DNA from 3 places in the Paenibacillus sp. FSL R5-192 genome. Region 1 is predicted to be linked to each of the others. Evidence: riboswitches for the same ligand, from Rfam matches in the RefSeq annotation. Region 1 holds a riboswitch; each other region holds the start of a gene.

What was found. A riboswitch is a leader RNA that binds a small molecule or an ion and turns the genes downstream of it on or off. The one in region 1 is predicted to bind S-adenosylmethionine.
Region 2: it holds a riboswitch for S-adenosylmethionine, as region 1 does, so the genes downstream of both, C161_RS24060 (methionine ABC transporter ATP-binding protein) here and metA (homoserine O-acetyltransferase MetA) in region 1, are expected to answer to the same signal.
Region 3: it holds a riboswitch for S-adenosylmethionine, as region 1 does, so the genes downstream of both, mmuP (S-methylmethionine permease) here and metA (homoserine O-acetyltransferase MetA) in region 1, are expected to answer to the same signal.

The regions. Positions count from the first base shown of each region.
Region 1 covers NZ_ASPR01000014.1:143,516-147,808, forward strand. The annotation lists gene C161_RS09085 (HRDC domain-containing protein) at 1-142, shown strand, start outside; gene corA (magnesium/cobalt transporter CorA) at 213-1,148, opposite strand; SAM riboswitch class I at 1,600-1,723, shown strand; gene metA (homoserine O-acetyltransferase MetA) at 1,960-2,877, shown strand; gene C161_RS09100 (PLP-dependent transferase) at 2,902-4,089, shown strand; gene C161_RS09105 (trans-sulfuration enzyme family protein) at 4,086-4,293, shown strand, end outside.
Region 2 covers NZ_ASPR01000048.1:71,994-76,286, reverse strand. The annotation lists gene C161_RS24065 (methionine ABC transporter permease) at 11-670, opposite strand; gene C161_RS24060 (methionine ABC transporter ATP-binding protein) at 671-1,705, opposite strand; SAM riboswitch class I at 1,832-1,973, opposite strand; gene C161_RS24055 (Cthe_2314 family HEPN domain-containing protein) at 2,103-2,819, opposite strand; gene C161_RS24050 (COX15/CtaA family protein) at 2,985-3,923, opposite strand.
Region 3 covers NZ_ASPR01000003.1:242,491-246,783, forward strand. The annotation lists gene mmuM (homocysteine S-methyltransferase) at 1-765, opposite strand, end outside; gene mmuP (S-methylmethionine permease) at 743-2,155, opposite strand; SAM riboswitch class I at 2,248-2,349, opposite strand; gene C161_RS02855 (Ger(x)C family spore germination protein) at 2,420-3,622, opposite strand; gene C161_RS02860 (spore germination protein) at 3,619-4,293, opposite strand, start outside.

The DNA.
Region 1 (4,293 bases):
TACGTTCCTGAAGCCAGTATTACATAAGGTGTATGGAGGAGAGAAACCCGATGGAGGAAGTCTGGAGCAGGTCTATGAAAGACTGCGCATGATTCGAATCCGCTTCCGTCGGCACGCAGAGACAGAGAAGAATGTTGGTTAATAATCAGAAATGAAAAAAGACGAGGCGTTTCTCCCGGAGGAGCGCTTCGTCTTTGTTATTTCATACGAGTTCATACCCAGTCTTTCTTGCGGAAAATGAAGAACATGCTCAGGCCCAGGGTAACCATTAGGCCAATCACAACAAAATAGCTGTATTTCCAGTTAAGCTCTGGCATGTTCGTAAAGTTCATGCCGTATATACCGGTAATGACCGTCAGCGGCATGAAGACCGTGGTAATGGCGGTAAATACACGCATGATCTCATTCGCCCGGTTCGCAATACTGGATTGGTAGGCTTCTCGCAAGTTGCCCATCAGGTCGCGATAAGTCTCAAAGGTTTCAGATATTTTTACAGCATTCTCATAGATGTCACTGAAATACTTTTGCAGTTGATCATCGATGAGACGCAGATCTTTTTTATTCAAGGTGTTAATGACCTCTTTCTGAGGTCCAAGGACTTTTTTCAGCCACAGAATCTCACTGCGTAGCCCGATAATTTCATTCAGATGTGACTTTTTGGTGTGCATCAGAATGTCTTCCTCAAGCTTCTCGATCCGTGCTTCAATTCGGTCACCTACGGTGAAATAATTATCAACAATCAAGTCAACCAGCAAATACAGCAGACGATCCGGTGTACTGATTTCCTGTTCCCACAGGATGGGTTTCAGTGTGCGCAATTCGCTGACCTTGTGCTTGGTAACACTAATAATGAAATGTCTGCCGAGGAATAAGTTGACCGCACGTAGAAATATCTCTTCATCATCAAAACGGATGCTATTAATCACAATAAAATAATGGTTCTCATAAATTTCAATCTTCGGACGTTGTTCTTCGTCACTAAGACAGTCTTCCACAGCCAGATCATGCATCAAGAACAGCGGCTGAAGTACCGCCAAATCGTCTATGTCTGCATCAATCCAGTAAAATCCTTCCGCTGGTGGAGTCAGCGCCTGCTGAATGTCGTCCACCGGAATAAATACACCGTTGTTTACCAACCGGATTTTCATCGTTAATCTACTCCTTCTGCACCCGCCAACTTGGCGGATATTATCATTATGGGCGCAAAAAGAACAAATCAGCCGGTCGGCAGCGGAGCCTGGAGATCAGGGCTGCGTTCACTATATAATCAAACGGAAGTCACGTCCCGCTGCCGGCATGCTGATGTTAATTCTTTATGCAGTTTGTCGGAATTCGGCTGCCAGTCAGGCCTCGGGTCGCCATCCATTTAATATGTCACCTCTCACATAAGGGTTTATAACACCTTGTTTAGTATACCGCTGGTACAAGGTGCTTTCAAGCGCAAAAATGTGTCTATTTCGCGCCCTGAGGCAGTGTATGACAACGGATGATGAACGGTTCCGATCTGGGAAGCAGACATCGAACTGCAACTTGACGTGAGGGCATTAATGTAATAAAGTAGACGGTGAACCAGATTTAATTACAATCTAATACAGCGAAATCTTATCAAGAGTAGGTGGAGGGACTGGCCCGATGAAACCCGGCAACCGGCGGTATACCGCACGGTGCTAATTCTTGCAGCGACTAAGTGTCAGGTGGCACTGTTGTAACTGAGAGATGAGAGAGGCGCATATCTATTTTACATATGACCTTTCTCGAAATCCGAGGAAGGTCTTTGTCATATGCCCCGACTTCTCAGCAGTGATTTTCGCTAAGGAACTTGAGGTTGTTTGTAACGTTGGATGAAAGAGCAATTCAATGTTTTTACAAGCTCAAGGCAGTCTATAACTGTATTGATGTGAAGACATCAAGCCAAGGGTGGCTGCATCTATCTATGCACAAGGAGGAGTTAGACTTACTATGCCAATCAAAATACCCGATACTCTACCAGCAAAAGAAGTACTTGAAGGAGAGAATATCTTCGTCATGGATGAAACTTCTGCATATCAGCAGGATATTCGTCCACTCCGTATCGCTATATTAAACCTGATGCCCACAAAGGAAACGACCGAAACACAATTGCTTCGTCTGGTGGGAAACACGCCTATTCAGGTGGATGTCGTTCTCGTACATCCCAAATCCCATACGTCGAAGAATACGTCTCAGGAGTATTTGGATCTGTTCTATAAAACCTTCGATGAGATTGAGCACCGCCGTTTCGATGGAATGATTATTACGGGTGCCCCGGTGGAACAGATGGATTTCGAAGACGTGAACTATTGGAATGAAATCCAGGAGATCTTCGAATGGACTAAAACCAATGTGACTTCAACCCTCCACATATGTTGGGCTTCCCAGGCAGGTTTATACCATCATTTTGACGTACCCAAGGTTGCACTTGATGAAAAGTGTTTTGGCGTTTTCCCACATACCATCAATAAACCACATGTTCCATTGTTGCGTGGATTCGATGAAGTATTCAACGTTCCACATTCCCGTCATACGGAAGTGAGACGCGAAGATATTGAAAAGAATGAGAATTTAGAGATTTTGGCTGAATCTGAGGAAGCGGGGATCTTCCTGGTTGCTACCAAAGACGGCAAACAGATTTTTGCCACAGGACATGCCGAGTATGACCCGTTCTCATTAAAGTGGGAGTATGACCGGGATGCAGCCAAAGGTTTGGATATCGCATTGCCTAGGCATTATTATCCGAATGACGACCCTTCTCGTGTGCCACCAGCTACTTGGCGCGCTCATGCCAACTTATTATTCTCTAACTGGCTCAATTACTATGTGTATCAAGAAACACCTTACGATATTGGCCCGCAAATCTAATCGAGATTACAGGAGGATGCAGCAATGGAAGACAACAACAAGTTGAAAATCGAAAGCCGCTTAGCACAAATTGGGTCCATTAATGAACCGGTAACAGGCGCCATTAACTTTCCGATCTATCAATCCACTGCGTTTCGCCACCCGAAGCTTGGACAAAGCACGGGGTTTGATTATATTCGTACGACTAATCCAACCCGTAAAGTATTGGAAGAAGCCGCCGCAGCGCTGGAGTCCGGTGATGCAGGGTTTGCCTGTAGCTCGGGAATGGCCGCGCTGCAAACGATCTTCGCCATGTTTGGTCAAGGGGATCATCTGATTGTATCGCTGGATCTGTATGGTGGAACCTATCGTCTGCTGGAACGTATTCTGTCCCGTTTCGGCGTAACTGCAAGTTATGTGGACACGAATGACCTGGCAGCACTGGAGAAGGTTCGTCAACCGAATACAAAAGCTGTATTTATTGAGACACCAACCAACCCACTGATGATGATCACCGATGTGGAAGCCGTTGCTTCCTGGGCGAAAAGTTACAACCTGTTGACCATTGTTGACAACACGTTGTTGACTCCATTTTTCCAACGTCCGATTGAACTGGGTGCCGATATCATCATTCATAGCGCTACCAAATATCTGGGCGGACATAATGATGTGCTCGCCGGACTAATTATTACCAAAGGTGAGGCGTTATCTGCTGAGATGGCGTTCCTGCATAATTCCATTGGAGCGGTATTATCTCCAAGTGACTCCTACCAGTTGATGAAAGGTATGAAAACGCTGGCTCTTCGCATGGAGCGTCATGAGCACAATGCACTTACTATTGCTAAATACTTGCTTGAGCACCCAGCGGTGGTTGAAGTGTATCATCCAGGTCTATCTGATCATCCGGGGTATGAGATACAGAACAAACAATCCACGGGTAACACAGGTATCTTCTCTTTCAAAGTGAAGGATGCACGTTATGTTGAACCGTTGCTACGTCATATCCAACTCATTGCTTTTGCCGAAAGTCTCGGCGGAGTTGAATCACTCATGACTTATCCGGCAGTACAGACTCATGCGGATATTCCGCTTGAAATTCGTGAAGCCGTAGGTGTGGATGACCGTTTGCTCCGGTTCTCCGTAGGCATTGAACATGCGGATGATCTGATTGCAGATCTCGGCAATGCTCTGACAGCTGCACAACAGGAAGTGGAAGGAGGCGTGCACTCATGAGTGAGTCCAACAACAAGCCCAATTCCGAGTTGAAATTTGATACCAAATTGCTCCATTTTGGCGATGAGATTGACAAAACGACTGGAGCCTCCAGTGTACCGATCTACCAAGCATCAACATTCCATCATTTTGATATCTTCAATCCGCCTCAACATGATTACAGTCGTTCGGGTAATCCGACACGTCAGGCTCTGGAAGATTACA
Region 2 (4,293 bases), on a different contig from region 1:
TATCTATGTGTTATTTCCTGGTGAAAAATGTAACCAAGCGATCTCCAGCCATCTGGAGAATTTGCACTAGAATGATCATCGACACTACGGATATAATCATGATTTCATTTTGATAACGGAAGTATCCATAGTTGATTGCCAGTGTTCCCAGACCTCCACCGCCAACCATGCCCGCCATCGCCGTATAGGAGACAAGCGTAACAATGGTGATCGTTATACCAGCAAGCAGTCCAGGCAGTGCCTCAGGCAGTAACACCCGTCTTACAATCTGTCCGGTCGATGCACCCATCGACTGTGCCGCTTCAATGACACCACGATCAACTTCTCGCAACGTCGTCTCCACCAAACGAGCAAAATAAGGAGCTGCTGAAATCACCAAAGGAGGTATAACGCCGAGCACCCCCGTAGCTGTACCGACGAGTATACGAGTGAATGGAATAAGAGCAACAATCAATATGATAAATGGGACTGAGCGCAAAATATTCACAATCAGGGATAGTATAGTGTACACTGCCCGTGACTTAATCGAAGCAGATCGGGCTGTCATGAACAGCAGTACTCCGAGCGGTAAACCTAAGATAACGGTAAACAAGCCTGATACACCCAAAATTTGCAGTGTCTCTATGGAAGCTTTACCAACCTCTTCCCAACGTACGGTTGAAAAATCCATTTAACGAAGCACCTCCACATCAAGTCCCTCAGCGGTTAATTCTGATATCGTCCGATCAATCGCATTTGAATCACCCTCGAACCGAACGGTCAGCTGCCCATAAGGAACCTGTTTGATCGTAGAGATTGTACCTTGCAGGATGGCAAAATCCACGCCTGTTTTACGTACCGTTCTAGACAAAATCGCTTCATACGTTTTGTTACCCAGAAAGGATATCTTCACAAGTTTGGAAGCAGCACCTGCCTGCAATTCAACGCCTGCATTTGCCAGAGCGGTCTCTTCCAGAGCAAGTCCAGCTTCATGGTCACGCATCATGAAGTCCCGTGTAATCGCATGCTGCGGCTTCAGGAACACGTCTGTTACAGGTCCTTGTTCCACAATGCCACCTTGATGAATGACAGCCACCTTGTCACAGATGTTCTGAATGACATGCATCTCATGTGTGATCAGCACAATCGTAAGGTTGTACTTTTCATTAATGTCGAGTAATAACTTAAGGATTGAATTTGTCGTCTGCGGATCAAGTGCCGAAGTAGCCTCATCACAGAGAAGAACATTTGGGTCACTTGCAAGTGCTCTCGCAATCCCTACACGTTGTTTCTGGCCACCCGATAATTGAGCCGGATATTTGCTGCTATGGTGCTCCAGACCAACCAGTGCGAGCATTTCCTTCACTTTGCGATCAATGGCTTCCTTGGGTGTATTCACAAGTTTTAGTGGAAAAGCTACATTGTCATATACCGTTGCCGAGGATAACAGATTAAAGTGTTGAAAAATCATTCCGATCTTGCGTCTCTGTTGCTGCAATTCGGTTTTGCTCAGTTCAGTCAGGTTGATTCCGTCAACCCATACCTCACCCTCCGTAGGCCGTTCCAGCAAATTAATACAGCGAATCAATGTGCTTTTTCCAGCTCCGGAATGGCCAATCACACCGTAGATTTCACCCTTTTGGATGCTCAAATTCAGCTCGGATAACGCTGTTGTAGATTTTGCCCCTTTGCCGTACGTTTTCGTTAAACCTTTTAATTCAATCAATCGCACTTGCCCCTTTCCAACCACCTACATGTATCTTTACCCGATCTAAAGGAAAACTCCCCTTAAAGTACAAAAAAAGAGCCCTTTGCAGATACAAAGAGGGCTCTTCACGTGAAAGAATATACCTTCTCATCTGCCAAAATCGTGTCTTGCACCATTTTGTAGGAATTAGCACCTAACATCTATAACGAATGATACATGTATCATGTCGTTACAAATCGGTTGCCGGGCTTCATCGGGCCTGTCCCTCCGCCGCTCTCGATAAGAAATATGTTGTTGTAGGATTTTATAAGTTCATGTAGTTTATGCTTTATAATGTGAACGTAACTTCCAAAATATCAGTTATATCCATGTAACATTCGATTGAAACTCAGTATATTCCAAGTATTCCGATTTGTCAAAGGGAATTATTTCTTTTCCATATTTTGTTGATATAACTATAAGAGGCTGTTAACGTTTCACAGACCATATCGACGCCCTGACGCATTTCCTGCACATGCTGATTCAGATCCTCCAATTTCACTTTACCTTGCAAGGTCTGGTGTAACTGCCACAGGTCATCGTGCATTTCTGAGTTCATGTAGTGAATTTCCATATTACGTCGTTTGCGCAGCTTGCTCATCGGTTCACGATAAGAGTCCTTGATCTGTATTAATTGCAACGCAAGATCATGATGCTCCCTTGCATAGTCGAACTGCCTTAACACCGTAAAATAAGAAAAATGCGCTTTGGTATTTGAAGTATTCAACTGGAATATTTCATTTAATACCGTGCCCACTTTATCCAGAATGGCAAAGCAGCGGATAAAGCCATCTTTGTAGAAATACACATACCGGGCATACTCGGCTTTTTCAGTCGGCGTCATATCATCCGTTGAACCTGCAACGACCTTTTTGCGAAAATGAGCAGCAGCGAAACAGCTTTGCTCCAGTTCATCCAGTGAGGAGATGAGTCCCTGAGTCCACACATACAGTTTCCGATAGTCATGCGTGGGATCATGGTCCACATGCATTTGTCGTTGAAATAGCTCAAGCGTATGCGCCATTGCGTCCATCGCTGCCTTCAATTTACCTTCGTTTATACGTGGCTTTTCCCCCAACAACGTTCGCAGCATGTCTAACCTCCTCTTTTCCAAATCAACAAGAATTCATCACCTTAAACGTAACACATCATCCATTCCGTGTAATTGCTGCTTGCCATAGGTTGCCCTGATCCCCCTGACATCAAACAAAGTCCACCTGTCCAATGATGTACATCACTGGATGGTGGACTTTCATATTTAAAAACGATTAGCCGGGCGATGCAGCTTGTACACCAGGAAACTCATATACGTTAAGACTCCGAACAATATGGCGATATCCAGCATATGAGCAAGAGCTACGAACATGTATACTTCCGGACGGTTCATTGTCACCATCATGAAAATACCAATGACTACTTGCATCAGAATAAGAACAACGGATACCACACCCAGAGTACGCATTTCCTTGTTGTCCGGATGATTACGGTAAGCGAAGTGACCCAGGATCGCAATAACAATCACGAGCGACGCAGCAGCTGCACGGTGAGCAAAGGCAACTGCAACCCCACCCGAAAGCTCAGGAATAATCTGCCCGTTACAGAGCGGAAATCCGGAACATCCGCCGGCAGAATCCGTGTGACTCACAAATGCACCCGTGTATACCACGAGATATGTGTAAATGGTGGAGAACCAGACCAGATTCCTGAATTTTTTACTAATCCGAGGGTATTTATTCAGTCGCTCCAATCCGCCATCTTTGGCCTCCTGCCTGATGCCCAGCGCCATCATTAGAGAACTGGCAAAAGCAATCAGTGCAAAGCCAAAATGCAGTGCCATGACTGCTGAAGATTGGGAGAAGACAACGGCAAAAGCCCCCATGATTCCCTGGACGATAACAAATACCAGAGTTAAGAAAGAAAACAATTGCAGGTCACGGCGTGACTTGCCAAACCGCAGAAAAGCAACAAACGAGGCAATGGACAACAGTCCAGCCAGTGCACTTACAGCGCGATGGGAATATTCAATGAGTGAAGCCACAGTATGTGCGGGAACGAGTTTTCCGTTACATAAAGGCCATTCTGTTCCGCAGCCTAGGCCTGATTCCGTTTTGGTTACGATGCCTCCACCAAAAGTGGCCAGAAACATGACAAGACAGGTTAATACGGTTAACCATTTAAACAAAGTTAAGTGTTTCAATTTTTTCTCACCCGCTGTTGGTTTAAGATGGCGAAGAATATTCTCCGCTTGTTTCGGTACTTTGACACTTATTTCACAACTAAATCCATTATACCGGATAAAATGTTCATTGACGTCGCGCTTTGTGACAAAATGTTAACGTCTGGCGAAATAATGACCCGCAGGTCATTGAGGATATGTACAGAAACGTTTCTTACATAGACATGTCGAACACACAAACGCCATTTCCCTATTTCAAGAGAAATGGCGTTCTTTTTATTATACCCTTTTACAACATGAACCTGTCATACTTTTATATAAGTTCAAGGAAACATTTACACAATAACGGAGAGGACAGAAATAACCAGAGAAGCGAAGCGTTCGCCTTTAT
Region 3 (4,293 bases), on a different contig from region 1:
TACCTCAAGCGGTGTGCCCTCGCTGATGCTTGTCCCGTCTTTTAAAGAAAAAGATAACCAGGCATACGCATGAGGGAACTCCTTCAGTACATCAACCAGCACCTGTGCTTCCTGCAGGGAAGGAATCGTCTCAAACGCCAGAATATCAGCACCCGCTTCAAGCAGCGCCGCCATACGTGGACGGTGAAATGCGGCCAGCGTCTCATCCGACACGCCGTAATGTCCCACATACTCTGAACCATCCGCCAGATAGGCGCCGTACGGACCAACGGACCCGGCAATAATTGGACGTGGACGAAAACTGTCTCCTTCGCGATCTACTGTACGATCTGTTATATGCTCCTCATTCTCTACGTTCTCGGAACGTACCGAAGGAGCTTCTACAAGCTGACCTGTCGAGCTTTCTCTCCCTACTAAACTACTCTGCACTTCTGCCCACACGTCATCTCTCGCCTGTACAGCCAGTTCCACCGTCTTGCGGATCAGCTCCAGTGCTGACTGTTCATCGATCCCTCTCTTGCGGAAACCATCCACCGTCGCCTGATAACTGGATGTAATCGCACAGTCGGCTCCTGCTCGAAAATAATCTGCATGGACCTGAACAATAACATCCGGATTCTCAAGCAACACACGAGCAGACCATAGTGGATCATCGAGATCACATCCATGCTGTTCGAGTTCCGTAGCCAACGCTCCATCCAGAATCATGACCGGATGTTCACGAAGGATCTGTTCCATGGGGTTAGTCTGTTGTTCTTGCGTCATGTACTTGTCCTCTTTTCTTATTCACACGTTCTGTCAGATAATAAGCAGCGTAACATACTGCGATAAACGGAACCCCACAATACAGCGCAATTCGCTGTGTCGGGTCAAAGGCAATACCTATGCATGAAGCCAGGCATAATATAAATGAAACAATTGGTACCACCGGATACAGTGGTGTGCGGTAGACCAGATCTTTGACCGCATGTCCTTCCCGGATATATTGTCTGCGGAACATGTATTGGGAAGCGCTGATGCTCATCCATACCGCAACGACAGCCAGACCTGAAATGGAAACCAGCGTAATATACACCGTACCTGGCGCAATAATACTGGACAGCAATGCCAGCGCACCACCCACCATACTAATCAGAAGTGCATTCAGGGGTACCCCGCTTTTGGTCAATTTGGCAAACCACGGAGAGATCGTTCTTTTGTCAGCCAGAGACCAGAGCATACGTGAAGATGCATATAGGCCTGAATTGGCAGCAGAGAGAATCGCCGTCAGAATAACAAAGTTCATAATATCTGCTGCATAGGGTACACCCACCCGCTCCATTACCGCTACAAATGGACTTTCCAGTACACTGGCATCCGACATGGGTAGCAAGGCCGACAAGATAACAATCGTTCCGATGAAGAAAATAACCAAACGCCACAGCGTTGTATGAATAGCCTTTGGTATCGTCTTTTCCGGGTTCTCCGTCTCACCGGCGGCAATCCCGATTAACTCGGTGCCTGAGAAGGCAAAGTTTACAGCAAGCATGGTCATCAATATCGCTGTAGCCCCATGAGGGAACCACCCGGATGCGGTAATATTCGATAGAAATGGAGCCGGTTCAGAATCCGCCATGGGAATGAACCCAAACATGGCTGCGCCACCGATAATAATGAAGATTACGATAGTCACTACTTTTACAGATGAGAACCAGAACTCGGATTCCGCAAATAATTTCACCGTTAGAGCGTTAAACAGAAAGATCATCAGTGCAAAAACCGCGCTCCATATCCATACGTTCACCGATGGGAACCAGCGCTGCATCAGCAATCCGGCGGCTGTGAATTCGGAGCCAAGCGCAACAGTCCAGGTTAACCAGTATAACCAAGCCACCGTGTAACCTGTTGCTGGTCCGATATATTTGGCTGCATAACTATGAAATGCTCCCGTCTCTGGCATATGAACAGACAGTTCACCAAGACAGAGCATCACCAGATATACAACGATCGCTCCGATCAGATAGGACAGAATGGTTCCCAGTGGTCCCGCCTGCTGAATGGTGTAACCTGAGCTGAGGAATAATCCCGTTCCAATGACTCCTCCGAGAGAGAGCATGACCACATGCCGTGCCTGCATTTTCCGCTGAAAATGCCCTTTGTCGTTGTTGTTCTCCATACCTGCTGCTCCCCTACTTCTTCATCCAGAAAAAACAAAAAAGACCCACTCTGCCTAAAGAGTGCGCCGTTACTGACAAATAAAAACAAACGCTCCTATCTATCAGGCTTTCACCCGCTGGAATTAGCACAGTATCCTTCAGATCTGTTGCTGAGGTTTCTAAGGGCCAGTCCCTCCACCTCTCTGGATAAGAAAATGATTTTTTACTAATATAGCGATCTATCATGAATGTGTCAACAATTAAATAATATATGGCACACCTCGCTATTCGGTGGAAGACCCCGGATTCGTGATGGTGGTCTTTACCTCATAGGTGATCGGCACGGTGCTAAAAATTTTATCCCAATCGTCTTTGACTTTTTTCCATGTTTTAGGTTCTTTAATACGCAAGCTATCCCGAAAATCCGCAACATCTACTTTATAGGTATGCTGCAGTTTGTATAACAACTGTCGAATCTGTTGTTTGGCAAGTTCAGCAAATTCTTTTTCCAATTCACTGAGATACGCACCTTTTTCCTCTTCCTCGGGAGCACGCCAATCCTCCATCAACCAGCCTTCGGATTCAGTTTTCACATGGAATGAAATATCATCGCCAACCACTTTTGGAATTATTGTTGTTTTTTTCTTCTTCATTTCATATACAACAGTGAACCCCTCTTTATTGTATGTCTTCAAGATACCTCCTTTTTCTTTAGGTCTGAGCCAAGATAGCCCTTCTAGATCCGTTTGGCTGAGTTCCCCGATGAATTTTGTTGTTTTCCCATCAAAGATACTGGCACCGGAGAACTTGTCCTCTCCATTGAAGTTCAGTACATTCTGGAGCAAAAAGCTGGAACCGGATTGCATTTGAGCATCTAATTTGGAGAGTAGAACGGGGTCCAGGATTTTATTGGACAAGTATGAATTACCGGTAATACCTGTAAGATAAAATGCTGGAATCCGGGAAGGATCATCTGAAGTCAGTACATCAACAGCGCGATGATGGCTAATCAACACCAGACAGTTAGGACGAATATCGTTATCCCGAAGTACAAAATCCAGCAGCTGGTCCAAACCATACTTTTTGGCGATATCCTTGGACACAACGATAACCTTCAGATGATGTCCGATGAGCGGATGATCTCGTCTCAGTGCAAACTGACGAAAGATTTGCAGCAAGGAATCTCCGGTAAGCTGTTCATTGGAATAGGACGTTTTACCAGAAGCAGGCGAACCGGATTGTTGGCTCTTTTGACTGCTGGAATTACCGGGAGCAATCTGTACCGTGGCCGTCAAATTGTTCTGCTTGGAGTACCCTCCTCCCTGATTGGCGATGTTCTCCTCAAATTCCGTCTCTTTACCGATATCAATTCCAAGACCGACATAGACACTTAGATCCTCTATCTCCCGACTGCTCCAACATCCGGATATCGTTAAGAGAATGCATAATACAGTGGCTAAGCGTAACAACATACGGAATGTAATCATGCATGCTTGCCTCCTTTTTTGCGAATCAGACTTAACAACAGTAGTACCAGAGGTAAAATGCCAAACAAAAATACGGACACATTGCCCAGCATATCTCCTAGTGCAAAAGTATCATCCACTGTTTTGGGTATCATTGCTGTCAGATAAATGAACGGAAGCAGGCCGTACATGATGCCTTTGATTTTTTTGGAACGAAACAAATCACGAATACCCACCGAAGCGCAGTAATGTGTAATTGCTGTAGTCGAAAAGATTTGCATAATCCAGATGACCAGTAATAAGGATTCAAAACGCTCAAATATCAGACCCTGAATTTCGAAGCTTCTTACCAAATCCAGCGTTGGCCAGGTTCGAGTTTTAATGCCATCGAGCGATAAACTCCCTATAACCATCACCACCGTGATCAAGTAGATAATAGTGGATATGAGTATCCCCCAGGTCATCGCTTTATTGCTCTTCTTCGGATTTTTCATATAGGCAGTCATGATTAACATCACCTCATAGCCCGTATAAGATAATAGTGAAGGCTTCAACCCTTGGAAAACGGGCATAATCCCATCACCGAGGACGGGTCTCAGATTGCCAATCTCGAATAGCTGATTACTAAGCAAAATTTCAATCACAAATATAATAATCGTAATCGGAAGGATGATCTCAAACACGCGTACGAT